3 regions of the Shewanella submarina genome follow, and region 1 is predicted to be linked to each of the others. Evidence: riboswitches for the same ligand, from Rfam matches in the RefSeq annotation. Region 1 holds a riboswitch; each other region holds the start of a gene.
The links. Region 1 has a riboswitch for thiamine pyrophosphate ahead of thiD (bifunctional hydroxymethylpyrimidine kinase/phosphomethylpyrimidine kinase). Riboswitches for the same ligand answer to the same signal wherever they lie in the genome.
Positions count from the first base shown of each region.

Region 2: it holds a riboswitch for thiamine pyrophosphate, as region 1 does, so the genes downstream of both, ACFOE0_RS08515 (TonB-dependent receptor) here and thiD (bifunctional hydroxymethylpyrimidine kinase/phosphomethylpyrimidine kinase) in region 1, are expected to answer to the same signal.
Region 3: it holds a riboswitch for thiamine pyrophosphate, as region 1 does, so the genes downstream of both, thiC (phosphomethylpyrimidine synthase ThiC) here and thiD (bifunctional hydroxymethylpyrimidine kinase/phosphomethylpyrimidine kinase) in region 1, are expected to answer to the same signal.

Region 1 covers NZ_JBHRTD010000018.1:724,860-729,065, forward strand. Annotated here, with positions in the region: gene ACFOE0_RS20255 (hypothetical protein) at 1-225, opposite strand, end outside; gene ACFOE0_RS20260 (YcxB family protein) at 369-845, opposite strand; gene ACFOE0_RS20265 (pseudouridine synthase) at 965-1,687, shown strand; TPP riboswitch at 1,799-1,916, shown strand; gene thiD (bifunctional hydroxymethylpyrimidine kinase/phosphomethylpyrimidine kinase) at 1,981-2,811, shown strand; gene thiM (hydroxyethylthiazole kinase) at 2,889-3,710, shown strand; gene thiE (thiamine phosphate synthase) at 3,707-4,206, shown strand, end outside.
Region 2 covers NZ_JBHRTD010000010.1:63,563-67,768, forward strand. Annotated here, with positions in the region: gene ACFOE0_RS08515 (TonB-dependent receptor) at 1-1,826, opposite strand, end outside; TPP riboswitch at 1,877-1,994, opposite strand; gene ACFOE0_RS08520 (YcfL family protein) at 2,103-2,495, opposite strand; gene ACFOE0_RS08525 (acyl-CoA thioesterase) at 2,546-2,962, opposite strand; gene hinT (purine nucleoside phosphoramidase) at 3,026-3,382, opposite strand; gene ACFOE0_RS08535 (M61 family metallopeptidase) at 3,553-4,206, shown strand, end outside.
Region 3 covers NZ_JBHRTD010000015.1:111,995-116,200, forward strand. Annotated here, with positions in the region: gene thiC (phosphomethylpyrimidine synthase ThiC) at 1-1,869, opposite strand, end outside; TPP riboswitch at 2,033-2,154, opposite strand; gene ACFOE0_RS12325 (hypothetical protein) at 2,402-4,206, shown strand, end outside.

The DNA.
Region 1 (4,206 bases):
CCAATTGGCCGCGTAGAAGAAGCTGAGACAGATAAAGATGGCAAACGCCAGTATGGTACCAAAGAAAAACAGAGGCATAAGAACGGCTTCAGCAGTCCCGGCCCAGGTCATACTCATAAAGTTGCCAGTTTTCCATTTGGGCTCAACCACAAAAAACCGAAACACAAAGGCCAGTATTGCCAACTGCAGATACCAGACGTAGCTTGCTGTAAAAAATGCTTTCATCGTTCCCTTTTTTGCTGTCTCTTTTTCCTCTCTTTACCCTGTCACAGTTTCTGCTTGAGATCATCTGACTGTGGTATGCCAATATGGTTTGAAAATCCCTGAAAGCAAAAAGCCATCCCGGAGGATGGCTTTGAAAATGGATATTAGGATTTTATCTTGCCGCGGATAAAAGCGTTTGCCTCATCATTCAGCACCCGCCGGGAAATATAGCTGCGACCTTTGCCGATATTGAGCAGGTAACCACGGCCGGTAGCGTCAATACTGTCTATCTGTTGCCAACGAATGGACTGGTTTACATAGTCTGAGCTGATGCGTATCCCGTCATCATCCAACTCGAAATTGACACTGTGATTGGCTGCCTTGCTCATGAGTTGGCGCCAAAGCCACCACGGACGGCGAAACTTAACACTGAGTCCTTCCACCGCTGCCAGACCGATAAACAGGTAACCGATCACATCTTCAATCGGCATGGCAATCAATACAAAGCCGAAAACAACAAATCCCATGGCTTTGGCGTAAGGTCGCCAGCCTGGCTGTGGTTTGGCCGACTCATCGAAGCACTCTTCATAGTGGCTGCGGTCCAGCACGAACTCAGTTTGATAGTGAAATGGTTCACTCATAGCAAAATAAAAAGCTGATAGATTTTTGCCATTATATCTCCGACAGACTGAATTAGGCATTAAAGTCGGAATAACTGATAATCAGCGACAGTTAACGACACTCAGCGGATATTGGTGAATTGGAAAGTAAACGCGCACGGCTGGACAGATATCTGGCCAAAGCCCTGCAGATCCCCCGTAAACAGGTTCGATTGTTATTGATGTCTGGCAAAGTTGAGGTAGATGGCCTGCTTGCCAAAGATATGGACCTCTTGATAGATGAGTTCAATACCATCAGCTGTGATGGCAGGGTTTTGCAGGCCTGCTCGCCTAAATATTTTATGGTGCACAAGCCGGTTGGTGTGGTGTCTGCCACCAAAGATGATGAGCACAAGACGGTGCTTGAACTGTTGCCAGAAGCTGAGCGTTCCGGATTGCATATCGTCGGTCGGCTGGATCTCAATACCTCAGGTTTATTGCTGTTGACCAATGACAGCCGTTGGTCCGAAGCGTTGATGCAACCTGGCGCCCACGTCTCCAAAGAGTATCTGGTCACTTTGGGTAACCCGCTGACGGAAGAGTATGCCCCGGCTTTTGCTGCAGGTATGTACTTCAGTTTTGAAGATATCACCACTGCCCCCGCCAGGCTTGAGGTGTTGGACAGCCATATTGCCAGAGTCGTGCTGACCGAAGGTAAGTACCATCAGATCAAGCGCATGTTCGGGCGTTTTCGTAACCCTGTGGTGGCGCTGCATCGCAGTCGGGTTGGAGGGCTGAGCCTGGATGAAAACCTGGCTCCGGGTCATTGGCGAGCGTTGACCCGGGATGAGGTGCAGCAGGCGCTGCGGGATATTGGCTCATAAATATATCGCAGCGACAATTGTTTGCTCCTCTTGCAACCTGCTTGGTATTATCCACAGGTACTGATCGTCGGGCCGGACAGCTTAGTTGCTGATGCCGCTTGTAAGATCAGTCTGACTTAGTCGGGGAGCCTGATGCCAGAGTGATTGGCATCAGGCTGAGACCGCTGTTGCGGGACCCGTAGAACCTGATCCAGTTAATACTGGCGTAGGGAACTAAGCACGGAAATCCGGGATTGAACCCTGTCCCCATATCCGGTTCCGCTTCCTTCTCTGCGCCCTTTGAGGGCAAATTGTTGAATACTCCCATTACCTTGACCATTGCCGGCAGTGACAGCGGCGGTGGTGCTGGCATTCAAGCCGATATCAAGGCAATTTCTGCCACGGGCGGCTATGCCTGCTCTGTCATTACCGCATTAACAGCGCAAAATACGCAGGGCGTCAGTGGTGTTTATCCTGTGTCACCTGACTTTGTGTGTCAGCAGCTGGATGCGGTGTTTTCCGATCTGGATGTCAGAGCGGTCAAAATTGGTATGTTGGTCGACAGTGAGATCATCTCGGCGGTAGCGCACAAGCTCAGACAGTACAAACCCAGTTGGGTGGTGCTGGACCCAGTGATGGTGGCTACCAGTGGCGATTTGCTGCTTCAAACCTCAGCAATTGACACCCTCAGACGTGAACTCTTGCCGCTGGCCAATATTATCACGCCAAACCTGCCGGAAGCGGCGCAGCTGCTGGATGTGCCTGAGGTCACAGACCAGGCTGGAATATCCGCTATGCTGGATGCCTGTCAGACCCTGCTGACTCAGATATCTCCGCAAGTAAGCTCCCAGTCATTGCTGCTTAAAGGAGGGCATTTGCATCAGCAGCCCATGAGTCAGGACTGGTTGGTCACCTCAGCTGGTATTGAGCTGTTGCAGGCCCCCAGAGTACCGACCCGCAATACTCATGGAACAGGTTGCACCCTGTCGGCGGCTATTGCTTCCTATCTTGCCCAGGGGATGAGTGTCAGCCAGGCGGTAACCAAAGCCAAGCACTATCTTACCGAGGCACTGAAATACGCCGACAAATGGCAGATAGGCAGTGGGCACGGGCCTGTTGATCACTTCTTCAGTCTGCATAATTGAAACACGCCACAGCCAGAATAGCTTGGCTAAACTTGGTTGAGAGAAATAGAGCCAGTCTGGATAAGAAGGAACGCTGAATGAAAGATCCCCGACAATATCTGGCCGATCAGCTTGCGCTGCTGAGGCAAACCCATCCTCTGGTCGTCAATATCACCAACTATGTGGTGATGAATAACACCGCCAATGCGCTGCTGGCGCTGGGAGCTTCCCCCATTATGGCCCACAGCCATGAGGAGATGGAGGAGATGCTGACCATCGCCGGCGCCCTGGTTATTAATATCGGTACCCTGGACAGGCAGTGGGTCGCGCGAATGAAGCATGCTGCCCAGCTGGCGGTACAGATGAACAAACCTTTGATACTGGACCCGGTAGGTTGTGGTGCCAGTGACCTGAGAACCCATACCAGCCGGGAGCTGTGTGAGATAGCCAAAGCCTTGGGGCAAAAATTTATCGTTCGTGGCAACGCTTCGGAAATTATGGCCTTGTCCGGTGAGATACGCAGCACCAAAGGGGTCGACAGTTTGGAGTCCAGTGACAATGCCCTGGGGGCTGCGATGGCACTTCATCGTCAGTATGGCTGTGACGTGGTGGTATCCGGTGAAACTGACTATGTGGTGGGGCGGCGCATTTTCACCCTGCATGATGGTCACGAGATCATGCCCAGAGTAACAGGCATGGGCTGCACTTTCACTGCACTGACGGCGGCCTTTGCTGCCCTGCCTCAACAGGAATATCTCTCCCCAGGGCTGGCTTCTGCAGCTGTAATGGGCGTTGCCGGCAAGCTGGCTGCGGCTCAAAGTCAGGGGCCTGGCAGTTTTCAAATGCAGATGTTGGACGCCTTGTATCAGTTAACGCCTGAGCAGCTTGCGGCTTCAGTCACTGTGTCGGAGTTGTCATGAGCCCGGATTATCGTTTGTATCTGGTGACAGATGAGCGCCTCAGTGATGAAGCGCTTTGCTATGTGGTCACTCAGGCCGTCGAAGGTGGCGTAACCATGGTGCAACTGAGGGAGAAACAGGGGGATCTCCGTCGCTTTATCCATAGAGGGCAGTTACTCAAAACTATCCTGGCGGGTACAGGAGTACCTTTGATCATCAATGACAGGGTGGATGTGGCCCTGGCCATCAATGCTGACGGTGTGCACCTGGGACAGTCAGATATGCCTGCCGAGATGGCAAGGGAACTGTTGGGTGAAGATAAACTGCTGGGACTGACGGTCGAATCTATGGCGCAGTTGCAGGAGGCTCAGAGTCTGCCTGTGGATTATCTGGGGATCAGTACTGTGTTTGCTACGCCAACCAAAACTGATACCTGTTTTGAGTGGGGAGTACCGGGTCTGGAGCTGGCACAGAGTTGCTCCCAATTACCCCTTGTGGCCATAGGTGGTATTGAGCT
Region 2 (4,206 bases), on a different contig from region 1:
GCTTTCAACAAACCAACAGAACCATAAAACTCCAAATTCTGGGTGAGGTAATAACTAGCGCTAGCCTCTAGTCCATAGTTAGTTGAGCTGGTCGCGTTCGCTGTATAAAGAATAAAGTCTCCAGGAGACTCACTGCCTTCTCCTTCTTGGATAGACGCATCCACTTGCTGATCGTCTCTGTCCATAAAGAAAGCCGCCACCCTAGTTGTCAAATCGCCATCTAGCAAACTCGCGGAATGGCCAATTTCGTAGTTGTACAAAGTCTCTGGGTCATAAGCGAGATACTGCGACAGTTCGGGATAAGTTTTTGTATCAACATCTGTGTTAAAGCCTCCAGCCTTATACCCTCTGGAAATTTTTGCATAGATTTGTTGGTCAGCATCTAATGCATAGCTTACCGAGATATGCCCCCCCCAAAGTGTTTCATCATGTGAGTGAGACTCAGAAAAATCTTCTCCAAGCTTTTCACTATCTGTCCCGTCCGAGAAATAATCGGCAGACCATGACTCGACCCTAACTCCCAATGAATAATGGAAGTTACCAATATAAGTGTCCAATTGACCAAAGGCTGACACTTTATCAGCGGAATAGTCACTATAGAGCTTTCTTTTTCTAGGTAATTCATCAGCATATCGATCTTCTATATACCTAGAGTTATCTTCACTCAGGCGGTTGTAATACAGGCCGACCAGCCAGTCAGTGGTTCCGTTAAACAGTCGACCATCTTCGGTACTCAGCAAACGCACATCCTGACTGAAGTTCTGACGCTCGGCGGTTTTGTCCCACCAGTAGTCATAGACACAAGGCGCGTCACCTATGTGATTCCAATTGTCATCATAGATAGGACATTCAAAACCTGCCCAGTATTCGGGATTGGACCAGTCACCATCATAGGCATGGCGCTGCTCGGTATCAGCAAAGCTGGTGATAGTCTCTACATTAAAGGCTTTGTGGGCCTCCCAGCTCAGGCTTAACCCAGCACCATTGGTGGTTTGGGTATCTTTGCCGGGGCGATCTGTGTAGGTATTCTCACCGTTACTGTCCAGCGACCAGGCGTCATAGCCATTGTCAAAGTCGCCGTGAATCAAGGTCAGATCGGCCTGTAACTTATCGGTGGCGTACCAACGCAGCTTGGCTTTGGCGGATACTTCATCTCTGGCATTGGTGTCGTCACGACCCAGGTATTGGTTATCCATAAAGCCATTCTGTTGATGGCTTTGAACCGAAATTCTGCCCAACAAAGTGTCGTCGGCATTCATGCTGCCACCGGCGTACGCCCCTATGGTCAGCAGATCGTCAGTGCCAACTGAAACTTCAACACCGGCTTCGGTAGCTGCAGTTGGCTCAGCACTTTTCAGGTAAATCGCACCAGCCAGGGCATTACCGCCAAACAGCGTACTCTGTGGGCCCCGCAGTACTTCTACCTGGTCGATGTCGAACAGGTTGGAGGCCATGCCAAGACCTGACAGGTCAATATCGTCAACAAAGAAGCCCACTGAGGAGTTAGGTGCACCTTCATACTCTTCCTGATCGCCAACACCACGAATTTGGAAATAGCGGGCGCGGGAACTGCCACCTGACCAGTTGATATTGGGAATAGCGTTGAGAATATCCTGAAAGTTTTCGCCGCCGTCATCTTCAAGCTGCTGCTTGCCGATAACACTGATACTGGCAGGTACTTTGTCGATTTCCGTGGCGCGGAAATCTGCGGTAACCATCAGGGTTTCCATTGGCTGGCGTTCTTCGGAGGAGTCAGCGGCAAAGGCCGGGAAAGAGAGTGCAGTCGCAATGGCCGCAGACAGCACAGAATACTTATTATTTTTCATAGGACCTCAATTCCAGTTTGAGATCCGGCATTGCAAAAAAGCGTGGTTAATGCACATTGTCAGCCCATTCCTACGCCGGTATAAGCCGGATCAGGTTCGAAGGGTTCGTCATTGACATCTCAGTCCGAAAATCAAAAAGTTTGATCCCGGACACCCCTTGGCGGCGCCAATTATACATGCAATTAACCTGATTACATCTGTTAATGAACAAATTTACAGACAGTTGAAAAAAAGCCCCAACTGAAGTTGAGGCTTTAGTAAGGCATTAAATTAGGATCACTCGGAGTACACAGGTCGGACAGTCAGGGCAAAACCTGTCACTGTCTCATTGGGGGCTACGCCCTGCACTTGCTGACGGGCTTCTCCATAGAGCTGCAGTGGGATCCAGGCGCTGGCATCATCTTCCACCACAAAGCCTTCGGCATCGTACCAGGTAAACTTGTACTGAACATTCAGGTTGCTGGTCTTATCATTGGTGATCAGTGCAGAGGCCCGCAAGAATCGCCCTATAACTTTCCCTCTGGCGTCAGACAGGGTCAGTTTATTCTCCAGCGCACTGCCATCCACTGTTACCTGCCCGCGGGAGTCTATGGTGACACCGGCAGTATTATGGGCGCAGCCACCCAGCAGCAAAACAACAAGTGACACAATCAGCAAACTGCGAGTCATAGCAAGATCTCCTTTCTGTCCAAGAATCCCCAGACTACCCCAGCAAGTCTCTATACACCAATATTCAACTTGCGCAGAGACTCTTTAGTCTCTTCAGCCAAATCATCCAGCGTTTTACCGTGGGGCTCTGGCAGGCGGGTTTCGGGGTTTACCTTCACAAACACCATTTCATCCACAGAGCAGATGGTGTTGCCGGTAAACTTGTTGCGCAGCAAGCAGGATACAGTAATCGAGGTACGGCCAACCGCTTTGGTTGTCAGGCCAAACTCAACCACATCCCCCTCTGTCGCCGCATTCTCGAAAGAGATCGCGCCGATATGCTTGGTGACTATGTACTTGGTGCCCAGCTGACAGATCACATAGATTGCCGCTTCTTCATCAATCCATTCGAGGGCACGGCCACCGAACAGGGTTTTCGCGTAGTTAAGGTCTTCCGGCATTACCAGCCGTCTGGAAAGGAACTTCATAAGCCTCCCGCTTTAATGTCCGCCAATAAAAAGGGGTAAGCTGACTTACCCCGATTGTCTCGATTATACACTCTTACTGAGCATAGGTCCCAGCGCCTGTCCGCCAACCAGATGCATATGAATATGATACACCTCCTGACCACCATGTTTATTGCAGTTCATAATCAGGCGGTAACCATCTTCTGCAATACCCGCTTCTTCGGCCAGCTTGGCTGCCACGGTAAACAGGCGTCCCAGCGCTTTCTCATCGGAGGCTTTCACATCATTGACCGTCGGGATCAAATGATTGGGAATAATCAGAACATGAGTAGGTGCCTGGGGTGAGATATCACGAAAAGCCGTTACCAGGTCATCCTGGTAAAGAATGTCAGCGGGAATTTCCCGGCGAATGATCTTGCTGAAAATCGTCTCTTCGGCCATCAGTCATTGCTCCTGTATCTATATGTCATCTATCTACTGGGACCATTGGCCCAGATAACAGTAAATGGCGTCAGTATATCTGTAATTCAATACCTTGTATCCGGAATTCATTGCTCCCGCCATGCAAATTTGGCAGCATGAGCGACAGGTCAACCCAGATAAAATCATCCATGATCAAATACCAGATTACGCCATCCAATCCACATGCTCACCTGTTTGATGTGGTGATGACAATTGAACAACCGGCGCAAAGCCAGCAGGTCTGGTTACCCTCCTGGTTACCCGGCAGTTATATGGTACGGGATTTCGCCAAAAATATTATAGGATTGAAAGCCGTCGACGGGCATGGCAACCCGGTTGCTGTCACTCAGCTGGATAAGCAAACCTGGCAGTTACTGACTGATGGTCAGACAGTTGAACTACATTATCAGGTCTATGCCTGGGACCTGTCGGTGCGCACTGCGTTTCTGGACAGTCGCCGTGGATTCTTTAATGGCTCCAGCGTATTTCTGGCCGCCCGCGGACAGGAAAACAGTGAGCACAGAGTTACCGTCATACCTCCGGCATCAGCAGCTCTGAGCGACTGGAAACTGGCGACAACCCTAAAACGTGCCAGTGGCGATGACTGGGGATTCGGTGACTTTTACGCCGCCGACTATGATGAGCTTATCGATCATCCGGTGGAGATGGGATGTTTCACTCATTCCAGCTTTGAGGCCTGCGGCGTACGACATGATATCGTGCTGGTAGGACGTCACCATACCTGCCTGCCCCGCCTGTGCCGGGATCTCAAAGCGATATGCGAGTATCAAATTAAGTTATTC
Region 3 (4,206 bases), on a different contig from region 1:
GGCGGCAGCCTGCTCAGCACTTATCATGGTGACTGCGTCACCCGCCAGGGTTTGCAGCGATGGGTTTTCGGCGGCGTACTGACGTACCTCCTGACTGATCTTCATGGAGCAGAACTTGGGGCCGCACATGGAGCAGAAGTGAGCCACCTTACCCGACTCTTGAGGCAGGGTTTCATCATGGAAACTGCGGGCGGTATCGGGATCCAGCGACAGGTTGAATTGGTCTTCCCAGCGGAACTCAAATCTGGCCTTGGACAGCGCATTGTCCCTGATCTGCGCGCCGGGATGCCCCTTGGCCAGATCCGCAGCGTGGGCCGCCAGCTTATAGGTGATAAGGCCGGTTTTAACGTCCTCCTTGTTAGGCAGACCCAGATGCTCTTTGGGGGTCACATAGCAGAGCATGGCGCAGCCATACCAGCCGATCATCGCCGCCCCAATGCCAGACGTTATGTGGTCGTAACCCGGAGCAATATCTGTGGTCAGCGGGCCAAGAGTATAGAAAGGCGCTTCATCACAATGCTTAAGCTGCTCTTCCATGTTCTCTTTGATTAGATGCATAGGCACATGACCCGGCCCCTCAATCATCACCTGCACATCGTATTCCCAGGCGATTTTGGTCAGTTCACCCAAAGTTCTGAGCTCGGCAAACTGAGCTTCATCATTGGCATCGGCAATAGAGCCGGGGCGCAGGCCGTCCCCCAGCGACAAGGAGACATCGAAGCGGGCACAGATTTCACAGATCTCACGGAAGTGGGTATAGAGGAAGTTCTCTTTATGGTGGGCCAGACACCACTTGGCAATGATGGAGCCGCCGCGGGAAACAATGCCCGTCATGCGTTTAGCCGTCAGTGGCACAAATCTCAGCAGCAGTCCGGCATGAATGGTGAAGTAATCTACTCCCTGCTCAGCCTGCTCAATCAGGGTATCGCGCATCACCTCCCAGGTGAGATCTTCGGCAACCCCATTCACCTTCTCCAGCGCCTGATACATGGGCACTGTGCCTATGGGCACCGGGCTGTTTCTCAAAATCCATTCCCGGGTCTCGTGGATATTGCGACCGGTGGACAGATCCATCACGGTATCGCCGCCCCAACGGGTGGACCAGAGCATCTTCTCCACCTCCTCCTCAATGGAAGAGGTCACAGATGAATTTCCTATATTGGCATTCACCTTCACCAGAAAATTGCGGCCGATAATCATGGGTTCAGATTCAGGATGGTTGATGTTGGCGGGAATGATAGCCCTGCCCCCGGCCACCTCTTTACGGACAAACTCCGGGGTGATCTGCTCCGGCAGATTGGCACCAAAACCCTGACCTTGATGCTGATGATTCAGGCTGTCATCTTTAAAACGCTGAGCCGCCCGCCCCATATTCTCCCGGATGGCGATGTACTCCATCTCAGGCGTAATCACGCCCTGACGGGCATAGTGAAGTTGAGTGACACACTTGCCCGGCTGACCACTGCGAATGGCAGGCAAGGCTGGGAACCTGAGTTCGTCCAGGGTGTCATCCGCCAGTCGTGATTTGGCAAACTCAGAACTGACGCCCTCAGTCAGCTCAGTGTCATGACGCTCTTCAATCCAGGATTGCCTGACTTTAGGTGCTCCGCGATAGATATCGATTTGATGGTCAGGATCTGTGTAGCAACCCGAGGTGTCATACACGCGAATACTGTCATTGGGCTCAAACACAGGCTTGTCTTTATCACCCCCCACCAGGCTGGGCGCCAATGTGATTTCCCGCATGCCCACGTTAAGGTCGGGTCGTGAGCCCTGCACATACAGCTTGTTTGAGTTGGGAAAAGGTTGGGTCGACAGGGTGTCGAGGTAAGTTTTGGCTTCGAGCCGGGTTTGTTTTCTGGTCGACATAGCATCACTCCAATTTTATGGGAATTAATGCTTGTCGGATGGCGTTGATGGCAGGTGATTACTGACTGGCGTTTCAATCGCTGTTGAAATGAAACCTCAATAAAACAGCAGTTGCTAATATTGATGCACCATATCCAATACCAAACTGCAGATATGACACGGCCTGTCAGCCACACTTGTTCCCTTCGCAGGTATTAGCCTGATCAGGTTCAACGGATCCCACTTACGTGGTCTCAGCCCTATGCCTGTTGATAAGACAGTTAGCGGGCACTCCGACAAGTAGTAAAGACACAGCTTTCAAGCCTATGTCTCAGGGCACTCAGTATATTTACCGGCTGAAATTTAACAAGTGATGATATTTCAATTAACACCTTCGCCTGAGAATTGTTCGATTATTCCTGCCCTCTGTGCTCAATTCATTGCTCAGGTCACAGACAGAAGTAAAAAAAACGCTAAATTAGCGCCCCCGATCATGTGTGATATTGATGGAACACAATTGAAAACCACAACAACCTATTTAAATAACAATAAGATGAGAAACATTTTCAGGCTCGGTCTGGTGGCTTCTCTGACCCTGACTGGCGCTGCATTCGCAGATGACGATTACCGCAGAGTAATGGAAACCACAGATGACTTTGTTGCGGAACGTGTTTCCATAGCACCTGTGGATGAGATCTTTTTCGGTCGCGCCAACCCCAACAACCAGTTTGAACCCTACGCCGGACTGACAGAAGCCGATGCAGAGCACACCGACGAGCCTGCGGCTGCGCGTCGTAATGCTTCTTACGCCTGGGGCGTGGCTCAGGTGGGTGAAGAGATCTGGTTCGGCAGCCTGAACAACGGCTGGTGTGGCTGGATGATGAAACACCTGAAGTTGCCTATGCTGGTCACCGCGTTCGACTCTGAAGTGCAGGCCTGTAACCTGGTGGATATCGACCGCCCGGGTCAGCTGTATATCTATGATGTCAGCAGCCAGCAAACCAGTGTGATCAACCCCAATGAGATCCAGAACGCGCCGGGCCAGAACTATGCAGACGATATCGCCAAAGGCCCGACCAAGCATCTGGGCAATGGTGTATTTGAAGGCGAAGCCAGCAAGATCTATGGTTTCCGCTCTGCCGGTGCCCACAATGGCGTAGTGTTCTTTATTGGTCATGCCAACCTGGACAGCCAGAGCGCCACTGAATCTGCCGAGGGTTTCCTGCGGGTATTCGCCTTCGACAGTCAGACCCGCACCTATTTGGGTAAAGCTGACTTCCCATACGACTCTTCCCGTCGCATGACAGTGCTGACTCACCCCGATGGCAGCAGCGCCCTGTATACCTTTATGGGTCCGGATACCTCTCTGGGTCAGGCGGGCACTTCAGGCACAGTGGGCCTGCGCTGGGTCGGCACTAAAGACGCGCCATTTGCCGGTGGCGATACCCATGGCTTTGACGTGGTCACCCCTGACAGCTTCCAGTATGAAGGTCTGCCGGGAGAGTTTGTGACAACTCAGGATGAAAAAGGTAAAGAGCGACTGGTGGTCAGTACCTGGGCACACCCCAAGGCGGCCAAAGATCCAGCCTATCAGGGTGGTAACCTGTTGGCGTCCAACCCTATGCCAGTAGCCGGTTTCAGTAAAGCTGAGCCTATGCAGTTCACCACTATCTTCAAGACCGAAGATTTCGATGCTGACCCTGTGATTGCCAAGACCTATGAGATGGGTGCCATGACAATGTTTGATGGCTACCTGTACTTCGGCACCATGCATGTGGGTCACTCAGGTGGTTATGACAAACTGAAAGCGGCATACCCTGAGCAGTTCCCTGCGGTGCAGGATGGTGAATACAGCGCTGTGGAAGAGGAGTTGGCTATCAAGAGCTGGCGTGCGTCGTCTATCTTCCGTATGAAGATGAACCGCTTCTACAAACCTCACAAGTTCAAGCCTGAGCTGCTGTACGGTGATAAAAAACAGTGGGCTTTCAACGGTAGTAAATGGCGTAAACAGCCAAACCGTATGGGTCTGGAACCCAAGTATGGACCTGCAGGTTGGGGCGAAGTGCTGAACGTTTATGCCTGGACTGCCGTGGTGCACGACGAGCAGCTTTACATTGGTGGCTTCGATCTAGGCAGTGGTATGCGCGATTACTATGACAATATCGAAGCGATTCAGAGTAAAGCCGCCAGGCTGCCACGACTGGCACCGGATCAGTTCTGTCTTGCCGGTACCTGTTTCCCTGTCGATATGATGGGTGGCAACAGCTGGCAGGATCAGGCTTACAACAATCCAATGGGCTATGTGTACCGCTGGGCACAACAGGTTCGTGGCAACAGCAACCAGTCCGGCGCCGACCT